DNA from 3 places in the Streptomyces sp. Je 1-369 genome. Region 3 is predicted to be linked to each of the others. Evidence: riboswitches for the same ligand, from Rfam matches in the RefSeq annotation. Region 3 holds a riboswitch; each other region holds the start of a gene.
What was found. A riboswitch is a leader RNA that binds a small molecule or an ion and turns the genes downstream of it on or off. The one in region 3 is predicted to bind S-adenosylmethionine.
Positions count from the first base shown of each region.

Region 1: it holds a riboswitch for S-adenosylmethionine, as region 3 does, so the genes downstream of both, NOO62_RS11405 (aminotransferase class V-fold PLP-dependent enzyme) here and NOO62_RS35030 (hypothetical protein) in region 3, are expected to answer to the same signal.
Region 2: it holds a riboswitch for S-adenosylmethionine, as region 3 does, so the genes downstream of both, thrC (threonine synthase) here and NOO62_RS35030 (hypothetical protein) in region 3, are expected to answer to the same signal.

Region 1 is NZ_CP101750.1:2,487,798-2,493,740, forward strand. It holds gene NOO62_RS11395 (SLC13 family permease) at 1-207, shown strand, start outside; gene NOO62_RS11400 (glycerate kinase) at 234-1,433, shown strand; gene NOO62_RS11405 (aminotransferase class V-fold PLP-dependent enzyme) at 1,382-2,755, opposite strand; SAM riboswitch class IV at 2,945-3,062, opposite strand; gene trpD (anthranilate phosphoribosyltransferase) at 3,139-4,203, opposite strand; gene NOO62_RS11415 (cytochrome b) at 4,367-5,943, opposite strand, start outside.
Region 2 is NZ_CP101750.1:4,023,434-4,029,376, forward strand. It holds gene groL (chaperonin GroEL) at 1-1,520, opposite strand, end outside; gene NOO62_RS18215 (cold-shock protein) at 1,852-2,055, opposite strand; gene NOO62_RS18220 (ubiquitin-like small modifier protein 1) at 2,474-2,749, opposite strand; gene thrC (threonine synthase) at 2,852-4,180, opposite strand; SAM riboswitch class I at 4,174-4,321, opposite strand; gene NOO62_RS18230 (glucosyl-3-phosphoglycerate synthase) at 4,478-5,422, shown strand; gene NOO62_RS18235 (hypothetical protein) at 5,509-5,808, shown strand.
Region 3 is NZ_CP101750.1:7,901,587-7,907,529, reverse strand. It holds gene NOO62_RS35050 (FG-GAP and VCBS repeat-containing protein) at 1-1,108, opposite strand, end outside; gene NOO62_RS35045 (DUF3253 domain-containing protein) at 1,284-1,592, opposite strand; gene NOO62_RS35040 (GNAT family N-acetyltransferase) at 1,620-2,174, opposite strand; gene NOO62_RS35035 (SDR family NAD(P)-dependent oxidoreductase) at 2,220-2,951, opposite strand; gene NOO62_RS35030 (hypothetical protein) at 3,051-3,344, opposite strand; SAM riboswitch class IV at 3,389-3,498, opposite strand; gene NOO62_RS35025 (radical SAM protein) at 3,521-4,879, opposite strand; gene NOO62_RS35020 (XRE family transcriptional regulator) at 5,007-5,943, opposite strand, start outside.

The sequences.
Region 1 (5,943 bases), 5.4 Mb from region 3:
CTCGCCTCCACGGCAGCGGCCGGGTTCTGCCACACCCTGCCCGCCTCCGCGAAGCCCGTCGCCCTCTTCGCCGACATCCCGGACACCCCCACCTACACCCCGCGTGACCTGCTGCGGCTCTCCGCGGTCCTCGCGCCGCTGACCGCCGCGCTGGTCCTGCTCTTCGCCGTGACGCTCTGGCCGCTGCTCGGCGTCCCCGTCCGCTGACCCTCCGCGTCCACCTGGAGACCACCGTGCTGACCCGTTTCGCCATCGCCCCCAGCGGCTTCAAGGAGTCGCTGTCCGCGAGCTCCGCGGCCGAGGCCATCGCCGCGGGGGTACGCCGTGTCGTCCCGCACGCCGAGACCGATCTGATCCCGCTGGTGGACGGCGGCGAGGGCACGGCCCGCGCGCTGGCCTCCGCGAGCGGCGGCCGCCTCGTCGCGCTGCCCGCGACCGGCCCCGTGGGCCAGCCCATCGGCACCCACTTCGCCCTGCTGCCCGACGGCACGGCGGTCGTCGAGATGGCGGCCGTGGCCGGTCTCTCGCTGGTCCCCCGCGATCTGCGCGATCCGGGTGCCACCACGACGTACGGCGTCGGCGAGCTGATCCGCGCGGCGCTCGACACGGGCGCCCGCCGCATCCTCGTCGGCTGCGGCGACTCGGGCACCTCGGACGGCGGCGCGGGCGCCCTGCAAGCCCTGGGCGCCAGACTCCTGGATCTCGACGGCTGGGAACTGCCGCGCGGCGGGCGGGAGTTGACGCGCCTGAACCGCATCGACCCGAGCGGCATCGATCCGCGCATCGCGGACACCGAGATCCGCGTCGCCTGCAACCCGTACAACGTCCTGTGCGGCAAGCACGGCGTCGCCCGCGTCTTCGGGCCCCAGAAGGGCGCGACGCCCCTCCAGGTCGAGCGGCTGGCCGCCGCCCTTGAGCACTGGGCCCACCTCCTCACGCGGGACCTCCACGTGCGCGCCGACCTCTTCGAGGGACCCGGCACGGGCGCGTCGGGCGGACTCGGCGCCGGGCTCGCCGCTCTCGGCGCCGCCCTGCTCCCCCGCTTCGACGTCCTGCTCGACCGGATCGACCTCGACGCACGGCTCGCCCGCGCCGACCTCGTCATCACCGCGGAGGGCGCCCTCGACCACCAGACGCCGCGCGGCAAGGTCCCGGCCGAGGTGGCCCGCCGCGCCAAGCTGTCGGGCAGGCCCGTCCTGGTGCTCGCGGGCACGATCGGGGACGGCGCGCACACCGTGCGCTCCGTCGGCGTCGACGCCTACAGCTCGATCCTGCCCGCCCCGATGTCGATGACCGAGGCGCTCGGCAGGGGCGGCGAGTTCCTCACCGACGCGACGGAGCGGGCCCTGCGAATGATCCGGCTCGGCTCACGCCTGCCCACTCATGCGGCGGCGCCGGTGTCCGGCACGCAACGCCCGTCCTCTGTGCGGTAGCTCCAGCGCGCACCGTCCGCCACCAGTTCCTTGACGGCGCGCACGAAACGCTCGACGTGCTCGTCGGGGGTGCCCGCGCCGAAGCTCACGCGGATCGCGTTCAGCGACTTCTCGCCGGGCGCGGCCTCGGGGGCGCCGCACTCGCCGGGCTCGTCGGGCTCGCTGTCGAGGAGGGTGCGCACCAGCGGGTGGGCGCAGAACAGGCCGTCGCGTACGCCGATGCCGTACTCGGCGGAGAGCGCGGCGGCGAAGTGCGAGCTGTTCCAGCCGTCCACAACGAAGGAGATGACGCCCACGCGCGGCGCGTCGTCGCCGAAGAGGGAGAGGATCCGCACCTGCGGCACCTCGGCGAGGCCCTCGCGGACCTCCTTGATGAGGTGCTGCTCGCGGGCGACGAGCTCGTCGAAGCCCGCGTCGGTGAGCGCCTTGCAGGCGGAGGCGATGGAGTAGACGCCGATGACGTTCGGGGATCCGGCCTCGTGGCGGGCGGCGGTGTCGTGCCACTCCACGTCCACGCCTCCGTCGGCACGTCGCGCCACCTTCCGCGAGGCGCCGCCGCCCGCGAGGTAGGGCTCGGCGTCGCGCAGCCAGTCGGAGCGGCCCGCGAGGACCCCGGAGCCGAACGGCGCGTACAGCTTGTGCCCGGAGAACGCGACCCAGTCGACGTCCAACTCGGCGATGGAGACGGGGTGGTGGGGCGCGAGCTGCGCGGCGTCGAGGACGATGCGGGCGCCGTGCGCGTGGGCGGCGGCGGCCAGCTCGCGCACCGGCCACAGCTCGCCGGTGACGTTGGAGGCGCCGGTGACGCAGACGAGGGCGGGGCCGTAGGGGTCGCGGTCGGCGAGGGCGCGCTCCAGGGTGTGTACGGCCTCCTCGGGGGTGCGCGGCGCGTTGAGGTACGTCACCCGCGCGTCCCGCCACGGCAGCAGCGAGGCGTGGTGCTCGGTCTCGAAGACGAAGACCTGGCAGTCGGCGGGCAGGGCGGAGGCGAGGAGGTTCAGGGAGTCGGTGGTGGAGCGGGTGAAGACGACCTGGTCGCCCTCGCGGCAGCCGAGGAACTCGGCGACGGTCTTCCGGGAGTTCTCGAAGAGGTCGGTCGACAGCTGCGAGAGGTACCCGGCGCCGCGGTGCACGCTGCCGTAGTACGGGGCGTAGGCGGCCACGTCGTCCCAGACGCGCTGCAGCGCCGGCGCGCTCGCCGCGTAGTCGAGCGCCGCGTAGCTCACCTCGCCGCCGGTGACCAGCGGGACGGTGACGTCACGGCCGAGGACGGCGAGCGGGGCACAGACGGACGGGTCGACGGCGACACTGGAAACAGACATGGCGAACTCCCGTAAGAGACAAGTGAGTTCACTGCGACGACGGCCGCGCTCGATCCATGCGGCGGTGCAGTGATGAAGAGAAGAAGGGTGCGCGGAAAGGGGCCGAAGGCCCTAGCACATTCGCTTGCTCACGAGACTGCTCCCTTGAGGACCAGGACCCCAGGGCTGTGACATTCACCGATGTCCAGGGGTCCGCGCTTGCCATACGCCTCGCTGCGTACGGCCTGGTCTTCACCCGGGGCACCCCGCCACGGACGGAGGGTTGCCGGACAGCGGGCCGGGGCCGTAGTCGCTGTCACTCATGACCTGTGCAGCATCCTGCCACACGATCTTCGGAGCGCAAGGCGCAGTCCAGATTCCGGACTGCGCCGTGCGTCACATCCTCAGCGGTTGCTGGCGGCCACCCAGCGCTCCAGGGCCCGCTTCGCGGCCCCCGAGTCGATCGCCCGCGCCGCCTTCGCCATACCGGCGCCGATCTGCTCCACGAGGGGCTGACCGGTGGGTGCGAGGGCGACCAGCGCCGCCGCCGAGTTCAGCAGCACCGCGTCCCGCACCGGCCCGGTCTCCCCGTCCAGGAGCCGCAGCGCGACCTCCGCGTTGTACGAGGCGTCGGCGCCCCGCAGCGCCTCGACGGGCACCAGGTCGATCCCGACGTCCCGCGGGTCGAACGCCTCCTCGCGCACGGCACCGTCCCGCACCACCCAGATCCGCGAGGTCGCGGTCGTCGTCAGCTCGTCGAGCCCGTCGTCGCCGCGGAAGACCAGCGACGAGTTGCCCCGCTCGGCGAAGACCCCGGCCACGATGGGCGCCATCCGCGGGTCGGCGACACCGACCGCCTGGGCGCGCACCTTCGCCGGGTTGGTGAGCGGGCCGAGGAGGTTGAAGACGGTACGGATGCCGAGCTGGCTGCGGGCGCCGCCCGCGTGGCGCAAAGCGGGGTGGAACTTCACGGCGAAGCAGAAGGTGATGCCCGCCTCGTCGGCGACCTCGACCACCCGCTGGGGGGTGAGGTCCAGGTTGACGCCGAGCTTCTCCAGGACGTCGGAGGCGCCGGACGCGCTGGAGGCGGCGCGGTTGCCGTGCTTGACGACCTTCGCGCCGGTGCCCGCGACGACGATCGCGGACATGGTCGAGATGTTGACGGTCTTGGCGCCGTCGCCGCCGGTGCCGACGATGTCGACGCTCGGGCCCGGCACGTCGATGACGTTGGCGTGCGCGTACATGGCGCGTACCAGACCGGAGATCTCCTCGACGGTCTCGCCCTTGGCCCGCAGCGCGACCACGAAGCCCGCGATCTGGGCGTCGGTGGCCTCACCGCGCATGATGCGGTCCATGGCCCACGCCGTGTCGTCGGCGCTCTGGTCGCGGCCGTCGAGCAGGCCGTTCAGTACGTCGGGCCAGGAACGGTCCGCCGCGGTGTCGCCTCCTGCGGGGGTCACAGCGTTCATAGCCGCTCCTGGTTTTTTTCGTCTGCGTATGTAGGAAACACCCCTACACGTAGGGATGGGACCACCCTATCCAGCCGCCAGGACGGCAAAGAGCCCCGTCCATGCAATGGACGGGGCTCTTGCCGTGGCGACCAGGTGGTCAGTGCTTCAGAGCGTCAGCTGATCAGTGGTGGCCGTGGCCGCTCGTGATCTCCTTGTACTCGTCGGCGGTGGGCTTGGGGATCTGACCCTCTTCCCCGTAGTAGCCCTTGGAGAGCTTCGCCCGGAGCTTCTGCGAACCGGACAGCTTGCGCTCGACACCGTTCTCGTCGACCGACGGACCGAGCTCGACCGGCTTGTACTGCTCGTGCGCGGTGAGCGTGTGCAGCTGCTCCTTGCTGAGCGGCTCGTGGACCTCGATGAACTCACCGTGCGGCAGCCGCTTGATGAGACCCGACTCGCGGCCGTGCAGCACCTTGTCCTTGTCGCGCCGCTGCAGACCCAGGCAGATCCGCTTGGTCACGATGAAGGCGATGACCGGTCCGGCGAAGAAGGCGATCCGGACGAACCAGGTGATCGCGTTCAGCGACAGGTGGAAGTGCGTGGCCCACAGGTCGTTGCCACCGCCGACCAGCATGACCATGTACGCCGTGATCCACGCGACACCGAAGGCCGTACGGGTCGGGGCGTTGCGCGGGCGGTCCAGGATGTGGTGCTCGCGCTTGTCGCCGGTGACCCAGGACTCGATGAACGGGTAGACCGCGATGGCCACGAGGACCAGCGGGAAGACCACGACCAGCGGGATGAACACGCCCAGGGCGAGCGTGTGGCCCCAGAGGTTGATCTCCCAGCCCGGCATCACACGGATCAGACCCTCGGCGAAGCCCATGTACCAGTCGGGCTGGGCACCGGTGGACACCTGGTCCGGCCGGTAGGGACCGATGGCCCAGATCGGGTTGATCGAGGCGATCGCCGCGATGACCGCGATGACACCGAAGACCAGGAAGAAGAAGCCTCCGGCCTTGGCCATGTAGACCGGCAGCAGCGGCATGCCGACGACGTTCTTGTTGCTCTTGCCGGGGCCCGCGAACTGCGTGTGCTTGTGGTAGAAGACCAGGATCAGGTGCGCCACCACGAGGCCGAGCATGATGCCCGGCAGCAGCAGGATGTGGACCGAGTAGAACCGGGCCACGAAGTCGCCGCCGGGGAACTCGCCGCCGAACAGGAACATCGACAGGTACGTGCCGACGATCGGCATCGACAGGATGGCGCCCTGCATGAAGCGGACACCGGTGCCTGAGAGCAGGTCGTCCGGGAGCGAGTAACCGGTGAAACCGGTGAACATGCCGAGGACGAACAGCAGGAAGCCGAAGACCCAGTTGACCTCGCGGGGCTTGCGGAACGCACCCGTGAAGAAGACGCGCATCATGTGCACGAACATGCCGGCGAGGAAGATCAGCGCCGCCCAGTGGTGGATCTGCCGGATCAGCAGACCACCGCGCACATCGAAGGAGATGTGCATGGTCGAGTTGAACGCCTCCGACATCAACTGTCCCTGCATCGGGATGTAGCTGCCGTGGTACTCCACCTCGTTCATCGACGGGTGGAAGAACAGGGTCAGGTACACACCCGTGAGGATGATGATGATGAAGCTGTACAGGCAGATCTCACCGAGCATGAAGGACCAGTGGTCCGGGAAGATCTTGCGCATGTTGGCCTTGGCGAGGGAGTAGATCCCCAGCCGGCCGTCGGCCCAGTCCG
Region 2 (5,943 bases), 3.9 Mb from region 3:
ATGGACGCGGCGTTCTGCAGGGCAGAGCGCGTGACCTTCGCCGGGTCGAGGATGCCCTCGGCGATCATGTCCACGTACTCACCGGTCGCGGCGTTGAGGCCGTGGCCGACGGTGAGGTTGCGGACCTTCTCCACGACGACGCCACCCTCGAGACCACCGTTGACGGCGATCTGCTTGAGCGGGGCCTCCAGGGCGAGCTTCACGGCGTTGGCGCCGGTCGCCTCGTCACCCTCGAGCTCCAGCTTCTCGAAGACCGCGGTGGCCTGGAGGAGAGCGACGCCACCACCGGCGACGATGCCCTCTTCGACGGCCGCCTTGGCGTTGCGCACGGCGTCCTCGATGCGGTGCTTGCGCTCCTTGAGCTCGACCTCGGTCGCGGCACCGGCCTTGATGACGGCCACGCCGCCCGCGAGCTTCGCCAGGCGCTCCTGGAGCTTCTCGCGGTCGTAGTCCGAGTCGCTGTTCTCGATCTCGGCGCGGATCTGGTTGACGCGGCCCTGGACCTGGTCGCTGTCACCGGCACCGTCGACGATCGTCGTCTCGTCCTTGGTGATGACGACCTTGCGGGCGCGGCCGAGCAGGTCGAGACCGGCGTTCTCCAGCTTGAGGCCGACCTCCTCGGAGATGACCGTGCCACCGGTGAGGATGGCGATGTCGCCGAGCATGGCCTTGCGGCGGTCACCGAAGCCCGGGGCCTTGACGGCGACGGACTTGAAGGTGCCACGGATCTTGTTGACGACCAGGGTCGACAGGGCCTCGCCCTCGACGTCCTCGGCGATGATCAGCAGCGGCTTGCCGGACTGCATGACCTTCTCGAGGAGCGGAAGGAGGTCCTTCACGTTCGAGATCTTCGAGTTGACGATCAGGATGTACGGGTCGTCGAGCGACGCCTCCATACGCTCCATGTCGGTGGCGAAGTACGCCGAGATGTAGCCCTTGTCGAAGCGCATACCCTCGGTGAGCTCGAGCTCCAGACCGAAGGTCTGGGACTCCTCGACGGTGATGACGCCTTCCTTGCCGACCTTGTCCATCGCCTCGGCGATGAGCTCGCCGATCTGCGTGTCGGCGGCGGAGATGGAGGCCGTGGAAGCGATCTGCTCCTTGGTCTCGACATCCTTGGCCTGCTCGAGCAGGGCGCCGGAGACGGCCTCGACGGCCTTCTCGATGCCGCGCTTCAGGGCCATCGGGTTGGCACCGGCGGCCACGTTGCGCAGACCCTCGCGCACCAGGGCCTGGGCCAGGACGGTCGCGGTCGTCGTGCCGTCACCGGCGACGTCGTCCGTCTTCTTCGCGACCTCCTTGACCAGCTCGGCGCCGATCTTCTCGTACGGGTCCTCGAGCTCGATCTCCTTGGCGATGGAAACACCATCGTTGGTGATCGTGGGGGCGCCCCACTTCTTCTCGAGGACGACGTTGCGACCCTTGGGGCCCAGGGTCACCTTGACGGCGTCGGCGAGCTGGTTCATGCCGCGCTCGAGGCCGCGCCGTGCCTCCTCGTCGAACGCGATGATCTTGGCCATGTGAAGTGGTCCTCCCGGACGGGGTGGAAAAGCAAACGGACCGTGCTGGTGCCCGCGACGGACGGCCTGCAGCCCTTGTGGTTCCTTGCCCCACCCGGCCTGCGGGCCTCACCGACCCGATCCAAGTTCTGTCACTCTCACTGGGAGAGTGCTAAGCCCAATGATTAGCACTCGACCCCTGCGAGTGCAAGCGCCTCTCACGGATCCCGGGGGGATCCGAGGGAGAGGTCCGGAAGCATCCCGGGGCCGGTCCGGCACACACGAGGGGCCCGTACCCCTGTTGGGATACGAGCCCCTCGCGATGCTTGCTTCGGTGGTCGGTCGCGCCGAGCTAGACGGCGAGTTTGACCATGTCCGCCTGCGGACCCTTCTGGCCCTGCGAGATCTCGAACTCGACTCGCTGACCTTCTTCAAGGGTGCGGTAACCGTCCATCTGGATCGCGCTGTAGTGGACGAAAACATCCGCACCACCGTCGACCGCGATGAAGCCGTACCCCTTCTCCGCGTTGAACCACTTGACGGTGCCCTGAGCCATGCCTAACTCCCCTATTACTGGCCCTTGCACAGGACCGCACTTCGCGGACCCGGGTCAGACCTCACCCCCCACTGGTAGGGGTGTGCGCCGGAACGCGTCGACCGCCGCTGAATGTATCTGTCCAACTGCCGTCTGCAACAGGTCAATCGGACGAGAATTCTGGGCACGCCCGATCGGTAATTTACGGAGATTCCGTCCGAATTCAGGGCAAGTCGGGCCAGGCAAAAGCCGCAAAAGGTTCAAATGGGCAGCGCTCTTTGGCTACTTCTTGTCGGACAGAGGCCGACTTCGTATATGCGCTCGGCACGGGCGGCGGGGCGCGCTTCCCAACTGTACCGCGCTCAACCATGCAGAATTGCCCCCTCCGTTTCTCTCGCGGAGGGGGCAATTCAGATAACGCAGAGTGGTTGCGAAAAGATCAGCCGCCGGCGACGGCGGGAATGATCGAGACGCCCGCGCCGTCCGGAGTGGCCGTCTCAAGACCCTGCTCGAACCGGACGTCGTCGTCGTTCACGTACACGTTGACGAAGCGGCGCAGCTTGCCCTGGTCGTCCAGGACGCGGGCGGCGATGCCGTTGTGGTTCTTCTCCAGGTCGGCGATGACCTCCCCGAGGTTCGCCCCCTCGGCGACGACCTCGGCCTTGCCGCCGGTGTAGGTACGGAGAATGGTGGGGATACGGACGTTGACGCTCATACGGTTCACCTCGGTATGTCAGGGGGCGGTCAGGTGGCGCCCCGTCAGGGGCGCGGGGAACTGCGCGACCAGCCACAGCCGTCCCGCAGGGAAGCAACAACCTCAGCCGGCAAGACCCGCGGAGCGAAACGCCTCAAGGCTCGGCTTGATCGTCGCCGTCGCCTGAGAGGTCTCGGCAACGGCGTCGAGGGTTTTCAGGCCGTCCCCGGTGTTCAGGACGACCGTGGTGAGGGCCGGGTCAAGGAGCCCCGCCTCAAAAAGCTTCTTCGTGACGCCCACCGTCACACCGCCCGCCGTCTCCGCGAAGATCCCTTCCGTGCGGGCAAGGATCTTGATCGCCTCGACGACCTGCTCGTCGTTCACGTCCTCCACCGCACCCCCCGTACGCCGCGCGATGTCCAGCACGTACGGCCCGTCGGCCGGGTTGCCGATCGCGAGGGACTTGGCGATCGTGTTCGGCTTCTGCGGGCGGACCACGTCGTGGCCCGCCTTGAACGCCGCCGACACCGGCGAGCAGCCCTCCGCCTGCGCGCCGAAGATCTTGTAGGGCTTGTCCTCGACCAGGCCGAGGGCGATGAGCTCCTTGAGCCCCTTGTCGATCTTCGTGAGCTGCGAGCCGGACGCGATCGGGATGACCAGCTGGTCGGGCAGCTCCCAGCCGAGCTGCTCGCAGATCTCGTACGCGAGGGTCTTGGAGCCCTCGCCGTAGTACGGCCGCAGGTTGACGTTGACGAAGCCCCAGCCCTCGCCCAGCGGGTCGCCGATGAGCTCGGAGCAGAAGCGGTTCACGTCGTCGTAGTTACCCTCGATGCCGACGAGCTCGCCGCCGTAGACCGCGGCCATGACGACCTTGCCCTGCTCCAGGTCGTGCGGGATGAACACGCAGGACCGGAAGCCGGCGCGGGCCGCCGCGGCGCCCACCGCGCCCGCGAGGTTGCCCGTGGAGGAGCAGGACAGCGTGGTGAAGCCGAAGGCGCGCGCCGCTTCGAGCGCCTGCGCGACGACGCGGTCCTTGAAGGAGTGCGTGGGGTTGCCGGAGTCGTCCTTGACGAACAACTTGCCCTGTTGGACGCCGAGTTCCCTGGCGAGGTTGTCGGCCTTGACGAGCTTGGTCCAGCCGGGGTTCAGGTTCGGCTTGTCGGCCACGTCGGCGGGGACCGGCAGGAGGGGGGCGTAGCGCCAGATGTTGGCGGGGCCCGCCTCGATCTGCTTGCGCAGGGCTTCCGGGTCACCGAGCGGCAGGTCGTACGCGACTTCGAGGGGGCCGAAACACTCGACGCAGGCGAAGATCGGGCCGAGCGGGAACTTGGTGCCGCACTCACGGCAGGAGAGGCCGGACGCGGGCCCGAGGTCTACGGAAGAGACGGAAGAGGTGGTGCTTTCGGTGGCGACAGTCTGCACAGCCATGGAGGCGAGGCCCTTTCTCCTCATCTTCCTCGCGACGCATCTCGCCGCGAGACGGAATTGGCACCTTCGCTAGCCGGGAGCCTCGCTGCGCTTGACTGCGCGAGACCGACTGGGTGGTTGCCGGGGCTTCAACGGGCCGTATCCCTCTGCCCCTCTGGATGAGCGGTATTCGATTATGGGTTTCGATTGTTGTGCGTGAACGCGGTGGTGACCCCGACATGCGATGGCCACCGGCGTTGTTCAAGACTGTAACCGAAGCCCCGGACCCTTGAGATAGTCGTCCGAACAGCGAGATGGATCACATATGGGAGGACCACGACCGTGCTGGAAGAGGTCGAGCACTGGCTGAGCAGGCGTTCCTGGTCCGTCGCCGACCGCCCCCGGGACCGCCTCGCCGCCGCCAAACGGGCGGGCGGCGCGTCGGTGAGCGTCGTGCTGCCCGCGCTCGACGAGGAGAGGACGGTCGGCGAGATCGTCGCCGAGATCCGCCGCGAGCTGATGGAGAAGGTTCCGCTGGTCGACGAGCTGCTCGTCGTCGACTCCGGCTCCACGGACCGTACGGCGGAGGTCGCCGCCGCCGCGGGCGCCAAGGTCGTCCACCGCGACGCGATCCTGCCGCGGCTGCCCGCCGTCGCGGGCAAGGGCGAGGTGCTGTGGCGGTCGCTGCTCGCGACGAGCGGCGACATCGTGGCGTTCGTCGACGCGGACCTGAAGGAGTTCTCCGCCGACTTCGTCTCCGGGATAGTCGGCCCGCTGCTCACCGACCCGGACGTGGCGTTCGTGAAGGCGATGTACGACCGCCCGCTCGCGGGGGCGGACGGGCAGGGCGGCCGGGTGACGGAGCTGATGGCGCGGCCGCTCCTGAACATGCACTGGCCGCGGCTCGCCGGGTTCGTGCAGCCGCTGGGCGGCGAGTACGCGGCGCGCAGGTCGCTCCTGGAGCGGCTGCCGTTCCCCGTCGGGTACGGCGTGGAGCTGGGCCTGCTCGTCGACGCGCTGCACACCGTGGGCCTGGACGCGCTGGCGCAGGTCGACGTGGGGGTGCGCAGGCACCGGCACCAGGACGGGCAGGCGCTCGGGCGGATGGCGGCGGCGATATACCGGACGGCGCAGGTGCGGCTCGCGCGCGGTCATCTCGTACGCCCTGAGCTGACGCAGTTCGTCCGGGGAGTGCACGGGTTCGAGCCGAGGACACACGCGGTGGACACGGAGGAGCGGCCGCCGATGGCCGATATCTCCGAGTACGCGCATCGTCGCGTGGCGTAACCGACGGATGTCATGCGCTTTGCCTACATTGTTCTTTTATGTGGGTCAGATGTACGTCGGTCAGATGTGCGTGGGCAAGAGATGCCATGCGAGTCATGCGGCGGGTGGGCGGACTGGCGCTCGCCACGGCCAGTGTCGCCCTCGCCGTCGCCGCCGGGGTCCCGACCGCGACCGCGGCGCCCGCCGCCGCCGCGGTCTTCCAGCCGTTCGCCGAGCCCTCCGCCGACGCACCCGCCCAGGAGCAGCACCGCCAAGAGCGGCACGGCGCGGGCGGTGAGCTCGCCGACACGGGCAGTTCCCGGGCCCTGCTCTTCAGCGGGACCGCGACCGCGCTCTGCGGGCTCGGCGTGCTGGTGATCGTCGCGGCACGCAAGCGCCGCGACTGACCCCACCCGGCCCAGCGGCACACGACGGCACGTCCTGGCACACGGCGGCACACCGCCGCACCCCGCCGCCGGATCCCCTTCCCGGAGAGTCCGGCCGCCGTACGTTTGAGGGTTTACAGGACGGGCTACGTTTTG
Region 3 (5,943 bases):
CCAGGTCGGGGTATCCGTCGCCGTTCGCGTCACCCGTGCCGAGGCGGCCGCCGAACTGGTCGCCCTTCTCGCTCGCCCCGGGCACGCCCGCGGTGTCCTGCGTGATCGTCTGCGTACGGGACTGGCCGGGTCCTGACGACGAGCCGTAGTAGATCTTGACGGTTCCGGGGTCCTCCTCGGTGCCCTCGGTGTCGCCGTTCGGGAAGACCCGGGTGGCAAGGTCGGCGTTGCCGTCCCGGTCGAAGTCGGCGACGGCCGTGCTCGACGACGAGGCGAGGCGCTGCGGGACGGTGGACAGGCCCGTCCTGGTGCCGAGCCACAGCTTGCCGCCCTCGGCATGGTTCTCGTAGACGTAGAACGTCGCCAGGTCCTCGATGCCGTCGCCGTTGAAGTCGCCCGCGGCGGTCGAGTTGATGAAGTTGTCCGTGCTGTACACCTTCACCTGCTGCTCGCGGGCGGGGGCGCCGTCACGCCGGAAGGGGCCGTGGAGCACGTCGTGGTAGTCGCGGTCCTCGCCGTTCCCCATGAACAGGTCCGCGTGCCCGTCGCCGTCGAAATCGCCCGCGGTGATGTCCTCACCGACCTGCGCGTTCGCGGGTGCGGGGAGGCGCACGGCGTCCTGGCCCGAGATGCCGGTCTTCCGGCCCCACAGGACGGTCACCGATCCGCCGACGTTGTTCTCCGGCCGGTACTCGCGGCTCACCACCGCTAGATCGGTCAGGCCGTCGCCGTCCAGGTCGCGGGAGACCATCGCGTAGCCGAATCCCTGGTTGTCGCCGGGGGTGCCGGGCACACCGGGGCTGTTCTGGTCGATGACCGTGGTGCGGGCGGGGTCGAGGCCGTGCGCGGATCCGTACCTGATGGTGATGTAACCCGCCCAGGTGTGGCCGCCGACGGTCGCGCCGGGCGCGGCCACGGCGACGTCCTGGTGGCCGTCGCCGTCGAAGTCCTCCCGTACGGTGGCGGCGGCGTCCTTCGCGGACACGGGCCTCGCGGATGCGGTGCCCGCGAGGACCGGCACGCCGAGCGAACCGATCAGGGCCGCGGCCACGGCGGTCGAAGTGGCTCTCGAAGTGGCTGTCGACAGGGCGGGTCGGCGGATGCCCACGGTTCCTCCTTGGGTGCGCACGGGGTCGAACACGTGCACGCGGACGTGACTCACCTCGGAGACACGCGGAAACAGCCGATGGTTGTGCCCGACAGCCCGACAGCCCGACGGCCGGACAGCCCGAGAGCCCGACGGTCAGATGGCCGACGGCCCGGCACAGCGGGTGAACGGAGTCCTACCGGGTCCGGCGGATGCGGATCGGGCCGCGGGCGTCCGCCGGGTCGACCGGCTCACCGCCCTGCGTGATCTCCACCTTGCCGGCCTCGACCAGCTTCCGGGCCGCGCGGCGGGCGGGCTCCATCAGTGCGCGCCAACCGTCGTCGTCCCCTTCGTGGACCGCCCGTGCGGCGTCCGAGGGGCAGATCGTGGCGTCCGGGGCACGGCGGTCCAGCAACTCCAGGATGGTCTGCTCCAGGCGCCGCTCGGTCTTGCGCTGCGTCTCCCGCTCCGTGTCCCGCTTTGTGTCCCGCTCGCTCCGCGTCACCACACCAGTCTCGCACCTCGGCCCGTTCTACAAGGGACGGTCGTTGAGGATCTTCTGGAAGAGCCGGTGGTCGCGCCAGGCGCCGTTGATGAAGAGGAAGGACGGTGCGACTCCGTACTCCGCGAAGCCGCACTTCCTCAGCACGCGCTGCGACGCCGTGTTGTGCATCAGGGTGCCTGCCTCGACGCGGTGCAGGCCGAGTTGGGTGTCCGCCGTCGCGCAGGCGTGCCGTGCGGCGGCGGAGGCGAGGCCGCGGCCCACGTGCTCGGCGTCGATCCAGTAGCCGAGGTTTCCGCTGCGGGCCGGGCCGAGCACGATGTTCGAGACGGCCGCGTGGCCGACGATCTCGGCGCCGCTCACCAGGACCCAGTGCGCGGACCGGCCCGCCTGTCCGTCCGCCAGCTGTACGCGGACCCGCTCGGCCTGCCCCTCCGCGGTGTAGAAGGCGGCGGGACGGTCCGGGTCCCAGGGGCCGAGGTGGTCGCGGTTGCGCCGGTAGGCGCGGGCGAGTGCCTCCGCGTCGTCGAGCGCGACGGGCCGGATGAGGACGCCTGGCGCGAGGTCGACCGCTCCACTGATCATGTGCCAATCCTACGAGCGGTCGACCGAGGTTCCGAAGACAGGCCCTCAGCGTCCGCCCGCGACCCGCAGCACGGTGCCGGTGGCGTACGAGGCCTCGTCGGAGAGCAGCCAGGCGACGGCCGCGGCGATCTCGGAGGGTTGCCCGGAGCGCCCGAGGGGGATGCCCGCGGCGAGCTTCGCGGGGCGCTCGGGGTCGGCGTGGAACTCGGTCCAGATGACGCCGGGGGCGACGGCGTTGACCCGGATGCCGTCCCCGGCGACCTCCTTGGACAGGCCGACCGTCATCGTGTCGACGGCGCCCTTGGCGGCGGCGTAGTGGACGTACTCGCCGGGGGCACCGAGCGTCGCCGCGGCGGACGAGACGTTCACGATGGCGCCGCCGCCGTTGGCCTGCATGTCCCGCACCGCGCGCCGGGCGCAGAGCAGATAGCCGAGTACGTTCACTTCGAGCGCCCTGCGCATGCCCTCGGCGTCGGCGTCGGCGAGGGGCCCGACGGGGCCGCTCACCCCGGCGTTGTTGACCAGGCCGGTGACCGGGCCGAGCTGGGCGGCGGTGTCGAAGAGGCGGTCGACGTCGGACTCGTCGGCGGTGTCGACCTCGACGGTGATGCAGCGGCGACCTGCGGCGCGGACCGCGTCGGCGGCCTCATCGGCGGCGGCCGCGTTGGAGCGGTAGCCGATGACGACGTCGTGGCCCTCCTCGGCGAGACGGGCGCTGACAGCGGCGCCGATACCGCGGCTGCCGCCGGTGACGACGGTGACGGGGTGGTGCTGCACGGGGACCTCCGGCTGTGGGTGGCTGACTGTCGCGCCGCCCGGACGCGGGGACCGCCCGCGCCCGGATCACGCCGTCATCCTACGAACCGGTGATCTTGGTCAGCGGCGAGGGGCTTCGTGGCCCGTCCCGGCCGCCACGCCGACCAGCGTGGCGCCCGCCGTGTCGCTCCGCAGCCTCAGCACGTTGCGGTGGGGGTGCCACTGGGCGAGGCCCTTGTGGTCGCGCAGCAGGCGGCGCAGGTGCCGCGGGTCGCGCGTCCACAGGGCCTCGGGGACGCCCCGGGTCGGGCCGAGCACGTGCAGCGCGATGCGGCCGTCGTCCGCGACGTCGTACGAGGACAGGAGCACGTCGACCGAGGTGTCACGGGTGTCGTGCGCGGGAGAATGCGTCATGGGGTGCCTCCGGAGTCGTGGACCCCGGGTCTCGCCGGCCCGGTGATCCGCCGTTCCCCGTGCGCGTCGCACGGGGCGGGTCGTCACCCGGGGCACCCGCGACGGAGCGGGGTGCCGTCCAGCGAGCCGGGGCTTGACACTGGAACTCGTGACCCGCCCCGACCGTAACACTTCCCCTAGTGGGAGGTCGCGGGAGTAATCGCGTCCTCCGGAGCGGCCTTCTCCGCGGGCAGGCTGTCCATGAAGGAGCTGACCGAGAAGACCGCGTTGCCGGGGCCCGCGGGGCCGTAGCCGGGGGGCGAGCTGAGGCCGTTGGCCTCCATCGTCGCGCGGTAGGCCTCAAGGAGCCGCACGTGGTACTCCAGCGGCGCGCCCTGCGGGTTCGCCTTGCCGAGCGGCGTCGTGGGCTCCGGGCACCAGGTGGTGAAGCGGGGCGTGATGCCGCGCGACATGAAGTACTGCAGGCCCTCCACGGTGGAGTCGATGGCCTCGTCGACCGTCTTGAAGCCGAACGGCTCGGCCATCTCGACGCCCGCGACGAAGTTCGGGATCACGTTGCGCGGCCCGAACACCTCCGCGGAGTCCAGGATGCGGCGGTGCCACTCGTCGCGGCCGACGTAGCGCTCCTTGCCGGGGCAGTACCGCTCGAACAGGTACGGGTCCCAGACCTCGTAGTTCGGGTGGTAGATCCGCACTCCGTAGTCGTGGAAGCGCTGCACGTCCTCCTTGGGCAGCGCCTGGGCGACGACCTTGCCGATCCAGCGGCCCGGGAAGCGCTCCTCGATGGCCTTCGCGTACTGCCCGTAGAAGTCGGCCTCGTCCTTGCCCTGGAGCTGCGTGGTGATGGCGCCGCCGGTCAGCGTGTACGCGGTGGACGACTTGTTCGTGTCGTACTTGTCGATGATGGCGAGGGCTTCGAGGACCTCGTCCATCGGCTTCACGCCGGTGTAGGGACGACCCGCAGCCTTCTGCTGGCGCCAGTTGTGGTTGATGTCGCAGTACTGGCACTCCTCCTTGGCGCCGAAGTACTGGCAGACCCGGAAGACCGTCAGGTAGATGAGGTAGCCCCACTGGATGGTGGGCGCCACCTCCATCACCGACTTGCCGTTCTCCAGCGTGTGCCGGTAGTAGTCCGGCATCGGGGGCAGGCCGACGTCGGAGATCCGCGCCCCGTCCAGGTACAGGCCGAGCACGCCGTTGTCGTCGGCGGCGACCCGGTAGGGCGAGGACGGGTTCACGCGCACCGAGACGACGGTGCGGCGCAGGTCGTACGGGCCGCCGGTGAGGACGATCTCCTCCGGCGGGCGGCGCAGGGCGGCGGCGCCGAGTTCGGGGAGCGTCCCGTGGTCGAAGGAGAAGATGAAGTACGACTTCGGCTTGACCTCCCCGCCCTCGTTGTCGCTGAGCGCCGACTCGTCGAAGGCGATGCCGCCACGCAGCAGATCCTCCTTGATCACGGCTTCCCGCGGCACGTGCGGGAACCGCTCCATGAGTGACTCGATGAGCTGGGTACGGCTCTCGCTGCGGCTTGGCATGGGCCGGGCACCTCGGATCCTGTTCGGTCGATCTGTCCAGTCCACGCTAATACCCGCCCGATCCGTTCCGGATCCGACTCCGGTCTCAGTGCGTCTGTGCCGGAGGTCTATGCTGCGGCGCCCCCCGTCAAGGCGGCGGGATCACTTCGATCCCGAACTCCTGGTCGGCGGCGCCGGAGCAGCGGCCCTGGACGACCTCCGTACCGGCTTCGACGTCCTGGTCGCGCAGGCTCAGACACCGGCCGGTGCTGACGGGACGGAGGCGGAAGTGCTTCGCGACCGCCGGGCCGAAGGAGCTGACGCGGAACTGCTGGGCCCGGTTGCCGTCGGCACAGTCCTCACGGGGTTCGAGCAGATCGCGGCCCGGCCCCTTCGACAGGACCGTCAGGCAGCCGATGCCGTACTTCGGGTGATGCCACTGGATCTGTACGACGTCCTTGCCCACGGGTTCGAGGAACACGCGGGGCCGGGCCGCCTTCGTACAGGGGTGCTGGGCGGCGACGGCGGTCTTGTAGCGGCCGGTGCGGTCCTTTCCTTCGGTGACGCAGAACTCCGGGCTTCTGGCGGGGTGAATCCGCGCCCAGCTGCCCACGGCCGGAATCCGCACGCCGGTCACCGGCATCGCGGACGGGGTGACCGGCGGCGCGGAAGCGTCGTCGAAGAGGCTGCCGGCGCCGAGCGTGCCGAAGATCCCGAGGCCCGCCCCGACGACGAGACCGGCGGTCCTGCGCCACCACGGCACCCGTACCGGCGGCGGGGCGACGGCATCCCCGCTGTCGCCGTCGTCACGGTCACCGCTCGGCGCGCGGTCGTCGGTGGCGAGTCGGCGACGGGCCCCGAGCCACTGGAGTACGTCGTCGTCGCCGAGGCCGCACGCCCGGGTGAAGGCCTCGACGAACCGTTCCCGGGGCAGGGTGATCCGGCCGAGGGTCGTCGCGATCGTGCTGGCGGGCAGGGTGTCGCCGTGTGCGGTCGCCTTGCTCTCCAGCTGACGGTAGGTCAGTCCCGACCAGGTCCGCAGCGCGCGGAGTGCCACGGCGAACTCGGCCGGGGTACCGGCGCTC